Regions from separate parts of the Streptomyces millisiae genome, predicted to be linked through region 2. Evidence: riboswitches for the same ligand, from Rfam matches in the RefSeq annotation. Region 2 holds a riboswitch; each other region holds the start of a gene.
The links. Region 2 has a riboswitch for S-adenosylmethionine ahead of RNC47_RS18945 (peroxidase-related enzyme). Riboswitches for the same ligand answer to the same signal wherever they lie in the genome.

Region 1 (5,895 bases), on a different contig from region 2:
AGTGCTAACGCCATGATTAGCACTCTCCCCCCGAGAGTGCAAGCGCTCCGGGGGGCGCGAACGCTCCGAGGGCCCGCGCCCGTGGTGCGGGCGCGGGCCCTCGGAGGTGAGGCCGCGGTTAGACGGTCGGCGATTCAGGCGGTCACCCGGACCATGTCGGCCTGTGGCCCCTTCTGACCCTGAGAGATCTCGAACTCGACCCGCTGTCCCTCTTCCAGGGTGCGGTAGCCGTCCATCTGAATCGCGCTGTAGTGGACGAACACGTCCGCACCACCGTCTACCGCGATGAAGCCGTAGCCCTTCTCCGCGTTGAACCACTTGACGGTGCCCTGAGCCATTCCTAACTCCCCATTTTGCTGGCCCTTTCACGAGACCGCACTTCGCGGGCCCGGGTCAGACCTCTCAGACCCAACCCCCGGGCGGTGTGGGGGTGTGCGCCGGAACGCGTCGACCGCCGCTGAATGTATCTGGACGGACGCCCAGTGCAACAGGCCATTCGAGAGAGAATTCTTGGCACGGCAGAACGGGCAAATGCCATATATTAGCTGAAAGTTGAATCAATCACCATGGCCTTATCGCCCCAACCCGACAATTCGTACGTCGATTTTCGGCACAATATTTGCGCCAGCTGTCGCGAATTCATATGCGGCTGGCATCGGCCGGGGGCGACCCGGGGCTCACTCTATCGCCACCGGGACGGCCGACCGCCCCGAGCCGGACGGGCTCGGGGCGGTCGTGGAGCGCGTGTGGAGCTGGGGATTCGCGGCGGTAAAGGCCACTTACCGGACAAACGGAGGCTCAGCCTCCGGCGACGGCCGGGATGATCGACACGCCCGCGCCGTCCGGCGTCGGGGTCAGCAGCCCTTCCGTGAAGCGCACGTCGTCGTCGTTCACATAAACGTTGACGAACCGACGCAACCGGCCTTCGTCGTCCAGCACCCGGGCGGCTATCCCCTGGTGGTTCCGGTCGAGGTCGGCCAGCACCTCGGCCAGCGTCTGCCCGTCGGCCGTCACCTCGGACCGGCCGCCGGTGTACGTGCGCAGGATGGTGGGGATTCGGACGGTCACGCTCATTCCAGGCCAGCCTCTCGGAAGGAGTCCAGGGTGGGACGGATGGTCGCGGTCGGGCCGGTGTCGGCGGCGACCGCGTCCAGGGTCTTGAGACCGTCGCCGGTGTTCACGACGACGGTGGTCAGCGAGGGGTCGAGGGTGCCCTCGGCCAGCAGCTTCCGCGCCACGCCGAGCGTCACGCCGCCCGCCGTCTCGGTGAAGATCCCCTCGGTCCTGGCCAGCAGCTTGATCGCCGAGACGATCTCCTCGTCCGTGACGTCGGCGACCGCGCCGCCCGTGCGGCGCGCGATGTCCAGCACGTAGGGGCCGTCCGCCGGGTTGCCGATGGCCAGCGACTTGGCGATGGTGTTCGGCTTGACCGGCCTTACCACGTCGTGGCCGGCGCGGAAGGCCTGGGAGACCGGCGAGCAGCCCTCGGCCTGGGCACCGAAGATCCGGTACGGCTTCTCCTCGACCAGGCCGGTGGCGATCAGCTCCTTGAGACCCTTGTCGATCTTGGTGAGCTGGGAGCCCGAGGCGATCGGGATGACCAGCTGGTCGGGCAGCTGCCAGCCGAGCTGCTCGCAGATCTCGAAGGCCAGCGTCTTGGAGCCCTCCGCGTAGTAGGGGCGGAGGTTGACGTTGACGAAGCCCCAGCCCTCGCCGAGCGGGTCGCCGATGAGCTCGCTGCAGAAGCGGTTGACGTCGTCGTAGCTGCCCTCGATGGCCACCACCTGGCCGCCGTAGACGGCCGCCATGACCACCTTGCCCTGCTCCAGGTCGTGCGGGATGAAGACGCAGGAGCGCAGGCCGGCGCGGGCCGCGGCGGCGCCGACCGCGCCGGCCAGGTTGCCGGTGGAGGAGCACGACAGGGTGGTGAAACCAAAGGCGCGCGCCGCCTCAAGCGCCTGTGCGACCACTCGGTCCTTGAAGGAGTGGGTCGGGTTTCCCGAGTCGTCCTTGACGTAGAGCGGGCCGGTCACGCCGAGTTCGGCGGCCAGCCGGTCGGCCTTCACCAGCGGGGTGAAGCCGGGGTTCAGATTGGGCTTGCTGGCGACGTCCGCCGGCACGGGGAGCAGCGGCGCGTAGCGCCAGATGCTCTTGGGGCCGGCCTCGATGCGCCGGCGAAGGCCCTCGGGGTCGCCGCTCGGCAGGTCGTACGCGATCTCGAGCGGCCCGAAACAGGAGGCACAGGCGAAGATCGGGCTGAGCGGGAAGCGCTCGCCGCACTCCCGACAGGAGAGCGCCGCGGCGGGGCCGAGATCGACGGCTGCGGTGGGTGACGAGTCGGCTGTGGTCAGCACGGACATGGCTATGGAGGCCCTTCTCCTCATCTTCCCCGGGGCGACTCTCGCCTCAGGCCGGAATTGGCACCTTCCCCACCGGGAGCCTCGCCCGGGGCGCGGTCGTCACCGACCGTCACTCCGCGTCACGAGAACCGGCGGAAGGGTTGCCGGGGCTTCAACGGGCCGTTCCCTCTGCCCCTCTGGATGAGCTCTATGTGGTTGTCGGCGCGGCCCCCGATATGCGGAGGACACCTGCGCTGTTCGAGACTGTAACCGACGCCCCCCAGAATGGCCCGGGCCGTCCGATACGCGAGACACGAGGAGACACGGGAGACAGTGGGCGATCCGGGAGACAGCCGTGCACTGACGCGGGCCTGAGGCCGTCCGCGGCGACCGGGAGAAGTCGGGCCGGAAGCGGCCCCACCGAGAAACATGGTCTCGGTGGATTCGGGTACGCCGGTATAGGGCAGATACGGCCAAACGATGCAATGGTGGCCAAACGAGATCTAATACGGCCGAACGCGAACAGGAGCGACATTCGTGCTGGAAGAGGCAGAGGAGTGGCTGAGCCGCCGGTCCTGGACCGCCGCTGACCGCCCGCTGCCGCGGCTGTTGAACGCGAAGCGGGCAGCAGGGGCGGCAGGGAGCATCAGCGTGGTACTCCCCGCGCTGAACGAGGAGGCGACCGTCGGTGCCATCGTGGAAGCGCTCCGGCGCGACCTGATGGAGCGCGTGCCGCTCATCGATGAACTGCTGGTGGTGGACTCCGGCTCCACCGACCGCACCTCGGAGGCCGCAGCCGCGGCGGGCGCGAAGGTAGTGCACCGCGATGAGATCCTGCCGCGGATGCCGACCGCCCCGGGCAAGGGCGAGGTGCTGTGGCGCTCGCTGATGGCGGCGAGCGGCGAGATCATCTGTTTCGTCGACGCCGACCTGCGGGAGTTCGACTCCACCTTCGTCTCGGGCATAGTCGGGCCCCTGCTCACCGACCCCGACGTGCAGCTGGTCAAGGCCATGTACGACCGGCCGCTCGGCGACAAGCCGGCCGGCGCCCACCAGGGCGGCCGGGTCACCGAGCTGGTCGCCCGACCGCTGCTCAACCTGCACTGGCCCCAGCTGGCCGGCGTGGTCCAGCCGCTGGGCGGCGAGTACGCGGCGCGCCGCTCGCTCCTCGAGCGGCTGCCGTTCCCCGTCGGCTACGGCGTGGAGCTCGGCCTGCTGATCGACACGCTGAACACGGCGGGCCTGGACGCGCTGGCCCAGGTCGACGTGGGGGTGCGCAAGCACCGCCACCAGGACGGGCAGGCGCTCGGCCGGATGGCGGCGGCGATCATGCGGACCGCCCAGTGCCGGCTGCCGGGGTCCGTGCTGCCGATGCGGCTCGACATGACCCAGTTCGACCGCGGCGAGGAGGGCGGCTTCCTGCCCCGCACCCACCTGATCAACGCGGAGGAGCGGCCGCCGATGTCCACCATCCCCGAGTACGCGGCGCGCCAGGCGGCGTAGCCCTGGGAGCCAGGTCGCCGGTGTCACGCGGTGTCCCCCGCCCCCGCCGGGGCGGGGGACACCGCGCCCCGCGGGGAGGGTGGGCGTGACGTGTCGCATGTTTCGCCCGCCCCGCGCCTGGCTAGCCTCGGAAGTGCACTCCTCGCCCCGACACCTCGACCTCCCCAGGGAGTTTCGATGACCACCGAAGTTCTGGTCGCGTCCAACCGCGGCCCGGTCAGCTACTCGGTGGGGGCCGACGGCTCCCTCACCGCGCGGCGCGGTGGCGGCGGGGTCGTGTCGGGGCTGATGGCGCTCGGCCCCCGCGCCGGCACCTGGGTCTGCGCGGCGCTCGGCGACGGCGACCGGGCCGCCGTCGACCGCTTCGGCGCCACGCTGTCGGCCGCCGACACGGACGGCCAGTCGGTCCGGATGCTGCGGATCCCGCCCGCCACCTACGACGCCGCCTACAACGGGGTGGCCAACTCGGTGCTGTGGTTCGTCCACCACCTGCTCTACCAGACGCCGCTCGAGCCCGTCTTCGACGAGGCGTTCGAGGAGCGCTGGGCCGGCTACGAGGCGTACAACGCGGCCTTCGCGGAGGCACTCGCCGAGGAGGCGGGCGAGGGCGCCGCCGTGCTGGTGCAGGACTACCACCTGTCCCTGGTGCCGCGCATGCTGCGCGAGCGCCGCCCCGACCTGCGGATCGGCTTCTTCGCGCACACCCCGTGGGCGCCGCCCGAGCTGTTCCGGGTGCTGCCCGACCCGATCGCCCGCCAGGTGCTGCTCGGCGTCCTGGGCGCCGACCGGGCCGCGTTCCACACCCGCCGCTGGGCGGACGCGTTCGCCGCCTGCTGCGCCGACCAGCTGGGCGTCGGCCTCTCCGGCGACGTGGTGGCGCACGAGGGCGGCACCACCAGGCTCGGGGTGCACGCGCTCGGCGCCGACGCGGAGTTCCTGCGGGAGCGGGCGTTCCGCCCCGACGTGGACGAGCGGCTCGCCGCGCTGCGCGCCGAGATCGGCGACCGGCGCACCATCGTGCGGGTCGACCGCACCGAGCTGTCGAAGAACATCGTGCGCGGGCTGCTGGCCTACCGGCGGCTGCTGACCGACCGGCCCGAGTGGCACGGGCGGGTCACGCACGTCGCGTTCGCCTACCCGTCCCGGCAGGACCTGGCGGTCTACCGCGAGTACACGGCCGAGGTGTCGCGGGTCGCCGAGGCGATCAACGTGGAGTTCGGCACGGCCGACTGGTCCCCGGTGCTGCTGCACGTCAAGGACGACTTCGCGCGCTCGCTCGCCGCCTACCGGCTGGCCGACGTGGCGCTGGTCAACCCCGTCAGGGACGGGATGAACCTGGTGGCCAAGGAGGTCCCGGTGATCTCCGAGGAGGGCGTGGCCCTGGTGCTGTCCCGCGAGGCCGGCGCCGCGGCCGAGCTCGGCGAGGACGCGCTGCTGGTCAACCCGTACGACATCGCGGGCACCGCGCAGGCCCTGCACCGGGCGCTGACCATGCCGCCCGACGAGCGGGCCAGGCGCAGCGAGCGCCTGGCCGCGGCGGCCACGGCACTGCCCCCCACCGACTGGTTCCTCGACCAGCTCTCCGCGCTTCAGGGCTGACGGCCCGGGGGCCGGCCGCCGCCGGGCTCGGCCGGCGGCACGGGACGCGGTGGCTTCGGCAGCGGCTCGGGCGGCGGCGTCGGCTCGTCCGGGCCTGGCGGCATGGGCGGCTCTGGCCCCGGCCGCGGCAGCGGCCCCGGTTCGGGCGGCGGCTTGGGCGGCGGCGGGACGGGTTCACGGTCGTGGTGCGTCACCCGCCCCGAGTGCCCCCCACCGCGCGGAACTAACCGCAGACCGCGCGATCGATCATGGCGACCGTGGCCTCCGCCTGCTCCAGGAAACGCTCCTGGTCGCCGAGCCGGGTGGTGAACACGGCGGCGGCGGCCGACACCTCGCCGTCGGGCGTGACGGCGGCCTCGGACGAGGTGCCGAACGAGGTGCCGCCGTGGTACCAGACCCCGCCGTCGCAGCCCTCGGCCGGCCGCCAGGCTATGCCGAGCCCGTATCCCGCGCC
Region 2 (5,895 bases):
CCGGCAGCGGTTCCAGCGCCGCCGGCCGCACCTCGACGCCGTTCTCGCCCCGGGTGACCCGGACGTCGAGTCCGTAGACCCGGCTGAGCACGGCGGCGTCGAACGCCTCGGCCGGCGGCCCGTCCGCGACGACGCGCCCGCCGTCCAGCAGGACCGCCTGGTCGCAGAAGTGCGCCGCGTGGTTGAGGTCGTGGATGGCGATCAGCGCGGTGACGCCCTCCTCCCGGGTCACGGAGCGGACGATCTGCAGCGTCTCGATCTGGTACCGCAGGTCGAGCGCGGACGTCGGCTCGTCCAGCAGCAGCACCCGTGGCCGCTGGGCCAGGGCGCGGGCGATGAGCACCCGCTGGGCCTGCCCGCCGGAGAGCTGGGACAGCGGCCGGTCGGCAAGATCGGTCAGGCCGAGCCGGTCGATCGCGGCGTCCACGACCTCCCAGTCGCGCCGGGTGGGTCGCAGCCCGATGTGCGGGGTGCGGCCGAGCAGCACGGCCTCCCGCACGGTCTGCTCGAAGGGCGTCGCGCCCGACTGCGGGACGTAGGCGACCACGCGCGCGTGCTCGCGGCGGGAGACGGCCAGCAGGTCCTGGCCGGCGAAGGAGACGGTGCCGCCGGCCGGCGCGAGCACCCGGGCGATGATCTTGGTGAGGGTGGACTTCCCCGAACCGTTCGGGCCCAGCAGGGCGCAGAAGCCGCCCTCCGCCACCCGGAGGTCGACGCCCTCCAGGACCGGGTTGCGCCGGTAGGCGAACCGGACCGACGCGACTTCGAGACTCACTGGGCGGCCCTCCTGGTCAGGATCAGGTTGATGAACACGGGGGCGCCGATGAAGGCGACGACGATGCCGACCGGGATCACCGAAGGCGCCAGCACGGTGCGCCCCACCGTGTCCGCGACCACCAGCAGCAGCCCTCCGGTGAGGAAGGAGAACGGCAGCAGGTAGCGGTGGTCGGCGCCGATCGCCAGGCGGGCGATGTGCGGTCCCACCAGGCCGACGAAGCCGATCACGCCGCAGAAGGACACCACGACCGCCGCCAGCACCACCGAGACCACGATCAGCCCCACCCGCACCGCGGTGACGTTGACGCCGAGGCTCTTGGCCGCGTCGTCGCCGGCGAAGGCGATGGCGTTGAGGTCGCGGCTGAACCAGAGCAGCAGCGGCAGCGCCGCCAGCGCGAAGCAGCCCACCACCAGGACGTCGTTCCAGCCGGCGTCGTTCACCGAGCCGAAGGTCCAGCGCACGATGGCCTGGAGGGTGTTCTCGTCGGCCACGAACTGCAGGGCGGCGGTCATCGCCTCGAAGAGCTGGGTGAGCGCGATGCCGAGCAGCAGCAGGGTGGCGGCGGACATCGCCTTGGCGGAGGCCAGGCCGAGGACCAGCGCGGAGACCGCCAGCGCGGTGCCGAGCGCGCTGCCGATGACCAGCCACGAACCCGATCCCGCGGAGCCGCCGGTGACGAGGATCGCCAGCGCGGCGCCGAACGCGGCGGCCGGCGAGACGCCCAGCGTGAACGGGCTGACCAGCGGGTTGCGCAGCAGGCCCTGCATGACCACGCCCGCCATCGAGAGCGCCGCGCCGGCCGCGAAGGCGAGCAGCACCCGGGGCAGCCGCAGGTTGATGATGACCGAGTAGGTCTGGGCGAAGTCGGCGTCCAGCACGCCGCCGAACACGCGGAGGCGGACCGCGCGCCACACGTCGGACAGCCCGGCGTCGGTCGTGCCGGCCGTGACGCACCAGGCGATGACGAGGACGGACAGCACCGTGCCGGCCCAGAGCACCGCCGGCCGACCCGTCCACGCCCGGCGCCGCCGCTCCCGCCCCTCGGACGGCTCGGACGGCTCGGGGGCCGGCGCGCGGGGGACGGGTGCCGCCGCCGTCTCGCCAGCTGAGATGCTCATCTCGCGTCAGCTCACCTTCTGGATGTACGCGTCCTCGCCGGGGAACTCCGTGCCCTGGAACTCCTCGGCCCACCGCGCCAGGTAGTCGCCGGGCTCGACGTCGGCGAACTCCTCGGGGTGCAGCCAACTCGCCAGGTAGAGCGCCCCGATGGCCTTGGACAGGCCGCTGGTGGCCCAGCCGTTGGTCACGAAGACCCGGTCGCCCGTGGTCGCCGAGAGGTCCTGCCAGCCGGCCCGCCCGAGCAGCTCGTCGCGCAGCGTGTCGAACCGCTCCTGCCCCGTCGGCTCGGCGGAGGGCCCGAACTCGTGGACCACGACCTCCGGATCGCGCTCCAGGATCGCGGCGGGGTCCACCGTCGTCTCGGACTGCTCGTCCCCGCCGGTGTCCAGGTCGCCGAAGACGTTCTCGCCGCCCGCGGCCACGATGATCTGGTCGAAGCCCGAGCCGGGCAGCCCGGTCAGGTACGGCTGCTCGGTCTCCCAGTACACGCGCACCGGCTCGGTGCCGGCCACCCGCTCGTCGATCAGCCCGAAGATCTCGTCGTAGAAGCCGGAGACCCGCTCGGCACCCGCCGGCTCGCCGAAGACCTCGCCCAGCAGGTCCACGGTCTCGTGGAACACGTCGAAGTCCCAGGCGGTGGCCACCACCACGGGGATACCGAAGGACTCGAGCTGCTCGCTGGCCTCCTGCCAGGCCCCGTTGCGGGGCAGGATGAACACGTCGGGGTCGAGTTCGACGACCGACTCGTAGTTGATCTCCTGGAGATCCTCGCTGACCACCTCGTCGTCGGCGATGTCCAGGTAGGGCAGCCGGGTCTGCGAGACCCGGTCGAAGCCCACGACCCGGTCGCCCGCCCCGATGGCCTGGGCGAACTCGTTGCCGTAGCTGTTCAGGACGACCGCGCGCTCGGCGGGCCCGTCGAGCTCCACGGTGCGGCCGACGTCGTCGACGACGGTGAGCGAGCCCTCGCGGTCACCGCTGCTCTCCTCCGCTGTGTCCTCGGTGGTGACGGTCCCGCAGGCGCCGGCGAGGAGCGCTACGGCGGTCGCGGCGGTCAGGGCGGACAGGCGTTGTCTCATGACGATTCCGTTCTGTTCTCGGGTCGGATCAGGGCCAGTAGGGATCGCCGAGGCTGAGCATCAGCCGGTTCGCCCAGGCGAAGAAGGCCGTGGCCGACACCAGGTCGGTCAACTCGACGTCGGTGAGCCCCACGGCGCGCAGCCGGTCCACGTGCGCGGTGGTGGCGCTGACCGGGGTGGTGGCGAGCGCCGCGGCGAACTCGACGATCGCGGCCCAGCGGGCGTCCTGCCCCTCGGCCAGCGGGGCGGTCTCCAGGGGCAGCCAGTCGGCGTCCCGCTCCAGCGAGACCGCGAGCAGCCGGTCCACGTCCGCCGGCCGCTTGGACATCTGGGCGGACTTCCGGGCGTGCACGGAGGCGCAGTACACGCAGTCGGTCACCTTGCTGGTCGCCGCCGCGGCGAGCTCGCGCTCGGCGCGCGGCAGGCCCTCGGTGGTGGCGAAGATCGCGGCGTCCAGCGCGGTGCGGGCCGCCAGCACCCTGGGCAGCCGGGCCAGCAGCCGGAAGTACTCGCCGTTGGTCTTGCCCCGGAACGAGGCCTCCTGCTCCTCCGTCAGCTCCTCGGTCGGCACCGGCGGCACCCACGCCGTCCAGGACAGCAGCTCCCTGGTGTACTCGACGGGACGCTCACGCCCGTTGGACGCCGTCCGCGCGGTGCTCTTGACCCGCCCACGCCCGGGCGTGGCCCGCCCCGGCGCCGCCGCCCCGACCGGTTCCCTGCCCTCGATCAGCCGCAGCCCCTGGATCGCCCGCGCCTGGAACGCGGTGAACGCCGCGACCTGCGAGATCGCCACGATCTCGTCCGGCGACCACCCCGCCTCGACCAGCCGCTCCAGATCCGCGCGGGTGGCCAACGCCGGCGAGACGGTGATCAGGTCGACATGGGCCACCGCCGCCCGCAGCGCCGGGTCCTCGGGAAGCTCGTCCGCCCACAGCGCCGGGTCACCGCCCCGCTCCGCGTGCTCCTGAACCAGCTCTTCCACGCCGTGCCGCCGCGCGGCCAACGCGGCCAGGCCGCGCCGCACCGGCACCTCGTCGCCGAACAGCGCCTCTCCGGCCTGCTGGGCCCGCGCCGCCACCAACGGCTTGGTGCCGCGCGCCGCCTCGATCCCCTCCCCGAGACCGGCCAGCCGCCCGATGTCGTCCTGCTCCGTGGTGCCCATGAACTCCGCCTCGCCGTGCCTGCTCACTGAAGGCCGAGGCACGGGCAAACCGCTCGGCCGTCCACATTTCAAGACGGAGTTCTCACCATGCGAGAACTCACCGGAGCACGCTTGCCGCATCACCGCAGCCGGGTCGTCTCCCCGGGGGCACCCCACCGTGCAGGAGGGTTGCCGGCCAGCTAGCCGGGGCTTCACGCTGGCACTCTTGACCTGCGCGGAAAAGTAGCCGACGAAAACGCCCCAGAGAACCCGCTGTCCGCCATATGAGACATGCGTCCACGCGCCGGGTGGCACCTGGTCCGCGCCTCACATCTCCGACACGATGACGCGATGCGTCCCTTCCGCTTCCTCACCGCGCTCGCCCGACCCCACGACGGACCTGGCCTCGCCGCCCACGCGCGTCGTGCCGAGGCCATCGGCTACAGCGCCCTGGTGATCCCGGACCACCTGCTGGCCCAGTACGCGCCGATCCCCGTCCTCGCCTCCGCCGCCGCGGCGACCGAGACGCTCCGCGTCGGCACCTTCGTGTTCAACACCAACCTGCGGCACCCCGCCGTCCTGGCCCAGGAACTCGCGACGCTCGACCGCCTCTCCGGCGGCCGCCTGGAGATCGGCCTCGGAGCCGGCTGGAACAAGCCCGAGCACGACGCGATCGGCATCCCCTTCGAGCCCGTCGCCACCCGGGTCGCCAGACTCACCGAAGCCATCCGGGTCCTCAAGGGCTGCTTCGCCGACGAGAGGTTCTCCTTCGCCGGCGAGCACTACACCATCACCGACTACGACGCGCAGCCCAAGCCGGTCCAGCGCCCGCACCCGCCGTTCTTCGTCGGCGGCGGCGGAAGGCGACTGCTCACGCTCGCCGCCCGGGAGGCGGGGATCGTCGGCCTGGCGCCGCGACTCGGGAAGGACGCGCAGGGCCTGCCGACCCTCGACGCACCGAGCATCACCCTCGCCGCCACCGAGGAGAAGATCGGCTGGATCCGCGAGGCGGCCGGCGACCGCTTCCCCGAGCTCGAACTGAACAGCTACCCGACCGGCGGCCCGATGGTCCTCACCCACGACGCCAGGGGCGAGACCCGCAGACGAGCCGACCAACTCCGCGAACGCACCGGCGTCGAACTCACCGCCGAGGAGCTCGCGGAGTCCCCGCACGTGTTCATCGGCTCCCTCAAGGAACTCACCCGCAAGTTCGTCGACCTGCGCGAACGCCTCGGCATCAGTTCCTTCCTCCTCGACGACATGGAGACCTTCGCCCCGATCGTCGAGGAGTTGGCGGGCCGCTGACCGCCCCGAGCATGTCAGGTCAGCGGCTCGATCGGCTCCGGGGGACGTTGCCCGTGAGGCGGGAGCCGTCGCTGTCGTAGCCGCCGTGGCCCGCGTCCCTCAGAGCCGGCCGCTGTGGCGCAGCCGGAGCCGGCGCCGGGGATGCGAACGCAGCACGGGGTGGAGGTCCCAGCCCTGCTCCGAGGCGCCCCGCAGGACGTAACCGGCCCCCGCGCCGCGGAAGTAGTGCACCCCGAGGTCCAGATCGCGCTGCAGTCCGTGCGAGGTCTCCACCCGCCGGGTCTTCCTGGCGAGGTACCGGTCCACGCGCGCCCGGTAGTACGCCGAGTCGCCCTCCCGCACCAGCGCCACCGGGGTCACGCACCAGCGGGGGATGAACGGCACCCGGCCCAGCGTGGCGTCCAGCACCCGGATCGCGCCGTCCTCGGTGCGCGGCAGCACGTAGACGACCAGTTGGACCACCGTGGCCACGC
Region 3 (5,895 bases), on a different contig from region 2:
AGGGCAGTCCCAGGGTGTGGAAGCAGGCGAGCACGTAGTGGATGCCCAGTCTCTCGGCCACGTCCCGGGCGCCGGCCGGCATCAGTCCGGTCGCCAGCAGCGCGTCACATCCCTCCGCCGCCGCGGTGAGTGTCTCGAACCGCGTGGCGACCAACTCGCGGGCGAGCCGGAACGCGTCCTCCACGGTCGGCGGCCTGGTGCCGGCGACCACCGAGCGCACCGCGGGGCCCAACGGCACCAGCTCCACGCCGGCACGCGCCAGCAGCGCCACGAACTCCTCGTCCGGCGGCGCGCACACCCGCGCCTCGGCGCCGAGCCCCCGCAACGCCACCGCCAGCCCCACCAGCGGTTCGACGTCCCCGCGCGATCCCCATGTCGTCAGCAGCACACGCACGTCGCGACTCCCCGTTCTCGGCCATGAGCCGCCGATTCTGCGGCACGACCCGGGCCTTGCCGCAAGCCCCCCGGTGCGCTATAGGTTGAAAGTGGCAGGGAGTGCGCTCTCCTTGCCTTTGCTTTTTGTGCTGTCACCGGTGGACGGACAGCCTCCTCGCGAACCGGCGAACCGGCGGACCCCGGCCGGCGACGTGGCGAAGGGGGCGAGGCCGGTGCGGGCCGAGTGGGCGGAGCGGCTGTTACGGGAGGCGGGGCGGCAGGCGGCGCTCGACGCGGCTCCCGACGTGGGCGAGGTGCTGGAGTGGCTGGGGCGGCGGACCGGGGCCGAGGTCGCCCTGGTCGGTCCCGGGGGCGGCGTGGAGGTGGCGACCGGCGGGTTCCCCGCGCGGCTGCCGAAGGCGCTCGGGCCGGTGCTCGGGCGGCTGTCCGGCGGGGAGATGGCGGCCGCGGCCACCGAGGTGGACGGGGTGCGGGTGCGGTGCGAGGCGCTCGGCCCCGGCCGGCAGCGCCGGGTGTTGGTGGTGGCGGGGGCGGCCACGCGGAGCGGGGACGCCGCGTGGCTCGCGACGCGGGCCGGCGGGCTGATCGCGTTGCTGTGCCGCCTCGCGGACACGGAGGCCGCGGCGCGCGCCTACCACGCCAAGGCGGGCCAGGTGCGGCTCGCCGTCTTCATGGCGCTGATGGCCGGGGACCCGACGCTCGCCAGGCGGCTGACCACGGGTGCCGTGCCGCCGGTGCTGAACGCCGGGCCGCTGCGGGTCCTGCTGTTGCGCTGTCCCCCGGCCGACCGCGAGCCGCTGGCCAGGCGCTACCAGGACGCGGCCGGCTTCCACGGCCGGGGGCTGCTGGTGCGTTGCCCGGTGTACGAGGAGCACCTGATCTGCCTGGTGCCCGAGGGCGACGAACTCGCCGACCGGCTGCACGCCCTGGTGGCCGAGCGGCCCGGGTACGCGCTCGGCGTCAGCGCGCCCCGGCCGGCGCGGGCCACGGCCGAGGCGTATGACCAGGCCAGGCACGCGCTGGCCATGGCCCGCAACACGCCGGAGCGGGTGGCCGGTTACCGGGGCCAGGGCCCGTTGGAGCGTCTGCTGCCGCAGCCGGCGGCCCGGGCCTGGGCGCGCGCCTTCCTGCGGCCGCTCGGCACGGTTCCCGAGCAGACCGTCCACGTCACCCGGCTGGCGTTGAGCTTCCCCCGCGCGGGCGTGGCGCGGCTGCTCGGCATCGGCCGGAACACGGTCACCGCGCGCCTCGGGGAGGTCGAGCGCGCCCTCGGCCTCGATCTGCGGGACGTCGGCGCCCGGGCCTCGCTCGCGCTGGCGCTGGCGGTCGCCGCGTCGCCGGCCGGCGACGCGCGGGGGTCACCGGCCCCGACGCTGGACGAGCTGCTGCGGACCCCGGCGGCGACCGCGTGGGCCACGGCGCTGCTCGCGCCGCTGCGGCGGCCCGAGCACCGCGAGCTGTTCGCGACCCTGCGGGCCTGGATCGACGAGAACGCGGACGCGCGCCGTGCCGCGCACCGCCTCGGGATCAGCAGGAACACGGTGCGGGCGCGGCTCAGGGTGGCCGAACGGCTGCTGGGCCGCGACCTGTTGAGCACCGGGGCCGGGATCCACGACCTCGTGCACGCGCTGCGCTCGACGGGGGCGACCTGACCCGGCGCCGGGTGCGGCGTGCACGGTCGCCGGCGGCGGCAGGGCGGCGTGCACGGTGGTGGGGGTCTTTCGCACCTTCTAGCTTTGTGGTGCGACGGCGCCGCTCAGCTCACACCTCGGGGGAGGGCTGAGCGCGCCGGCCAGGGGGAAGACGCCCGGGCGCGGCCTGCGGGCGCGCCCGGGCAGGCGAGCCCGCCCACCGACCGGAGGGCCGTGGCGCCCCGGCGCGGGAGACCGCGCGGCGGCCCCTTCAGCCCGCCAGGGTTGAAACCGCGTCGACGAGCCGGGTGACGTGCTCCCGCGGGGTGCCGGCGCCGAAGCTGACGCGGAGCGCCTGGAGCGGTCCGTCGCACTCCTCGGTGGACTCCGCCGAGGCGCCGAGCAGCCTGCGGACCAGTGGCTGGGCGCAGAACATCCCGGAGCGCACGCCGATGCCGAAGCGCTCGGAGAGCTCCACCGCGAGCTGCCCGTTGTCGTGGCCGGCCACCGTGAAGGAGGAGACGGCGACGCGGTCCGCCGCCGGCCCGAACAGGGACAGTTCCCTGACCGCCGGGATCTCCGCCAGCCCCTCGCGGAGCACGGCGAGCAGCTCCTGCTCGTGGGCGACCAGCGTCTCGTGGCCGGCCTCGGTGAGGGCACGACAGGCGGCGGCGATGGCGAAGGCGCCGATGACGTTGGGCGAGCCGGCCTCGTGCCTGGCCTCGTCCTCGGCCCACTGGACGTGCACGCCGCCGTCGGTGCGCCGGTTGACGACGCGGGTGGCGCCGCCGCCGGCCAGGTAGGGCGCGGCGGTGGTGAGCCAGTCGGCGCGGCCGGCCAACACGCCGGCGCCGAAGGGGGCGTAGAGCTTGTGCCCGGAGAACGCCACCCAGTCCACGTCGAGTCGTCGCACGCTGACCGGCCGGTGCGGGGCCAGTTGGGCGGCGTCGAGCACGATCCTGGCCCCGTGGCGGTGCGCGGCGGCGGCGAGTTCGGCGACCGGCCACAGCTCGCCGGTGACGTTGGAGGCGCCGGTGACGCACAGCAGCGCCGGTCCCCCGGCCTCGGGGCGGGCCGCGAGCGCCGACTCGGCGATCTCGACGGCGTGGCGGGGCGAGTGCGGGGCGTCGAGGTAGGTGACCTGGTGGCCGTGGCGGGCCCACGGCAGCAGCGCCGCGTGGTGCTCGGTCTCGAAGACGAACACCCGGGTGCCGGCGGGCAGTGCGGCGGCCAGCAGGTTGAGCGAGTCGGTGGTGGAGCGGGTGAAGACCACCTGGTCGGCCGGGCGACAGTCGAGGAACGCGGCGACGGTCTCCCGGCTGCGCTCGAAGAGCTCGGTGGAGAGCCGCGAGAGGTGCCCGGTGCCCCGGTGCACGCTGCCGTAGTACGGCGCGTACTCGGCCACCTCCTCCCAGACGCGGCGCAGCACGGGCGCGGACGCCGCGTAGTCGAGCGCGGCGTACTCGACGTCGCCGCCGCCGGCGAGCGGGGCGCGGACGCCGGCGCTGAGCACCTCAAGGCTGGCGGGGACGGCGGTGGTGCTGGGGGCGGCGGGGGCGACGGGGGCACAGCTGGTGGTCATGAGCACGTCTCCGTGGGCAGGCGCGCCCGACGGCCTCGCGGGTGGCCGACGGCGCGAGAAGGCGGGTAACGAGAGAAAGGGAGGGTGAAGGGAAGGAAGACGAGGGGGGGGGGAGCGTGACGCTCTACCGCATTCGCATTCGCACGAGGGAGCTCCTTCTGGGCCGCACTTGCCGCGAGCCCTGCTGCTCGCGACCCGGTCATCACCCGGGGCACCCCGCCACGACGGAGGGTTGCCGGACAGCGGGCCGGGGCCGTGGTCGCTGTCACTCGTGACCTCGCCGAGGATTCTGGCACAGGGTTCGCCCGCCCGCCCGGGGTGTCTCACTCCTCGGACGAGCCCCCGCCACGCGGCCCTCGGGGGAAACCCGGTGGTCAGGCCCCCGCCAGGGCGCGGGCGGCCACCTTCAGGTCGGCCACGAGACCGGCGTAGGCGGCCTCGCGCTCCGCGTCGTCGGCGCGCAGCACGGCCGACGGGTGGATGGTGGCGACCACCGTGTCCGCGCCCTCGCCCGACCACGGCAGCCGTGTTCCGCGCTGCCTGGTCACCCGGAACGAGGAGCCGAGCAGCGCCTTGCCCGCGGTGGCGCCGAGCGCCACGATCACCTCGGGTTCGATCAGGCGGAGTTCGGCGGTGAGCCAGGGCCGGCAGGCGGCCGCCTCGCGCAGCGTCGGCGGCTTGTGGATGCGGCGCTTGCCCCGGGGCGCGAACTTGAAGTGCTTGACGGCGTTGGTGAGGTACGCGTCGTCCGGGTCGATGCCGGCGTCGACGAGCGCCCGGTCGAGCACCCGGCCGGCCGGACCGACGAACGGCGCGCCCCGCCGGTCCTCCTGGTCGCCGGGCTCCTCGCCGACCAGTACCAGGCGGGCCGTCGGCTCGCCGGCGCCGAACACGGTCTGGGTGGCGTCGCGGTAGAGCGGGCAGCCGTGGCAGTCGGCGGCGGCGCTGCGCAGCTCGGGCAGCCCGGCGCCTTCCGGGACGTAGGGGCCGGCGTCATAGGACTCGGGTTCCGACACGGCCCGCGAGTACCCGGCCGGCGGCGAGCCATCCCCCGGTCCACCCCTCGTTTCGGCGGTGTGTCCTCGGGCGCCGCCGGACGGCCGGCGTGTTACCTGCGGGTAAGAAGCATGGGTCGATCACGCACAGCCGCCGATGAGGGCCCGAAGCTCACCTAGGGTGACGGCTGGCCCGGGGCGGACCGCTCGTGCCCGGGCGGAACAGGAGCCCCACCATGAGCACCCCAGAAGAGCACGCCGCCACCGCCCGGGACACGCTGATCGCGGCCCTCGGCCGCCGCCGCTTCCTGCAGGCCGCCGGCGCCGTGACCGCGGCCGGCACCGCCACCGGCCTCACGGCCGCCGCCCCGGCCGCGGCGGCGACGCGCGACGCGGGCGCCGGATCGCGCGCCGACCACCCGCGCGAGATCCTGCAGCCCCACCGCGGCCCCATCCACGGCCGGCACTACCTGCCGTCGCTCCCCGACCAGGTCCGCTGGGGCTACACGCCGGCCGTGGACAGCGAGCCGGTGCTGCGGATCCGCTCGGGCGAGACGGTGACCGTGGACTCGCTCTCGCACGAGGGCCTCCTGGAGGATCAGGGCCGCGACCCGGTGGCCTTCTTCGGCGGCCACGACGTGCCCCGCGGCCAGGTGCTGAGCGACGCGATCGCCATCGCCGCCGAGTACGACCGCACCGAGCGCGACTTCGACGCCGACGGCCCGCACGTCATCACCGGCCCGATCCAGGTGGCCGGCGCCGAGCCCGGGGACGTGCTGAAGGTGGAGCCGCTCTCGCTGCTCCCCCGTGTGCCGTACGGCGTGATATCGAGCCGGCACGGCAAGGGCGCGCTCGGCCGCCGCCCCGACGGCTCGGCGCCGGACGGGATCACGCTCGACGAGGTGATGCCGCCGGTGGCCACGGACGGCCGCCCCGGCGGCGACCCGGCCGAGTACGGCAACGTCTCGGTGTTCACGCCGGTGCGGCGCGGCCGGGACGGCGCGCTGAACGGGGTGCTGCCGCGCGGCTCGCGGCGCGGCCGCGAGGTCACGTTCCCGCTGCGGCCGCACATGGGCACGATGGGCGTGGCCTTCGCCGAGGCCGCCGCGCTCGACGACCCGGCGCTCAACTCCATCCCGCCCACGCTCGGCGGCGGCAACATCGACATCAACCTGCTGCGCGAGGGCGCCACGCTCTACCTGCCGGTCTTCGCCGAGGGCGCCCTCTTCTACACCGGCGACCCGCACTTCGCCATGGCCGACGGCGAGGTGGCGCTGACCGCCGTGGAGGG

Region 1: it holds a riboswitch for S-adenosylmethionine, as region 2 does, so the genes downstream of both, thrC (threonine synthase) here and RNC47_RS18945 (peroxidase-related enzyme) in region 2, are expected to answer to the same signal.
Region 3: it holds a riboswitch for S-adenosylmethionine, as region 2 does, so the genes downstream of both, RNC47_RS11080 (aminotransferase class V-fold PLP-dependent enzyme) here and RNC47_RS18945 (peroxidase-related enzyme) in region 2, are expected to answer to the same signal.

The regions. Positions count from the first base shown of each region.
Region 1 covers NZ_JAVREM010000118.1:1,857-7,751, forward strand. Annotated here, with positions in the region: gene RNC47_RS35025 (cold-shock protein) at 135-338, opposite strand; gene RNC47_RS35030 (MoaD/ThiS family protein) at 799-1,074, opposite strand; gene thrC (threonine synthase) at 1,071-2,360, opposite strand; SAM riboswitch class I at 2,378-2,547, opposite strand; gene RNC47_RS35040 (glucosyl-3-phosphoglycerate synthase) at 2,877-3,842, shown strand; gene RNC47_RS35045 (alpha,alpha-trehalose-phosphate synthase (UDP-forming)) at 4,020-5,441, shown strand; gene RNC47_RS35050 (serine hydrolase domain-containing protein) at 5,665-5,895, opposite strand, start outside.
Region 2 covers NZ_JAVREM010000024.1:42,259-48,153, forward strand. Annotated here, with positions in the region: gene RNC47_RS18930 (ABC transporter ATP-binding protein) at 1-775, opposite strand, end outside; gene RNC47_RS18935 (FecCD family ABC transporter permease) at 772-1,896, opposite strand; gene RNC47_RS18940 (ABC transporter substrate-binding protein) at 1,903-2,976, opposite strand; gene RNC47_RS18945 (peroxidase-related enzyme) at 3,005-4,138, opposite strand; SAM riboswitch class IV at 4,241-4,349, opposite strand; gene RNC47_RS18950 (TIGR03621 family F420-dependent LLM class oxidoreductase) at 4,469-5,422, shown strand; gene RNC47_RS18955 (hypothetical protein) at 5,522-5,895, opposite strand, start outside.
Region 3 covers NZ_JAVREM010000009.1:65,741-71,635, forward strand. Annotated here, with positions in the region: gene RNC47_RS11070 (glycosyltransferase) at 1-394, opposite strand, end outside; gene RNC47_RS11075 (helix-turn-helix domain-containing protein) at 609-2,048, shown strand; gene RNC47_RS11080 (aminotransferase class V-fold PLP-dependent enzyme) at 2,299-3,609, opposite strand; SAM riboswitch class IV at 3,770-3,886, opposite strand; gene RNC47_RS11085 (UdgX family uracil-DNA binding protein) at 3,984-4,625, opposite strand; gene RNC47_RS11090 (acetamidase/formamidase family protein) at 4,841-5,895, shown strand, end outside.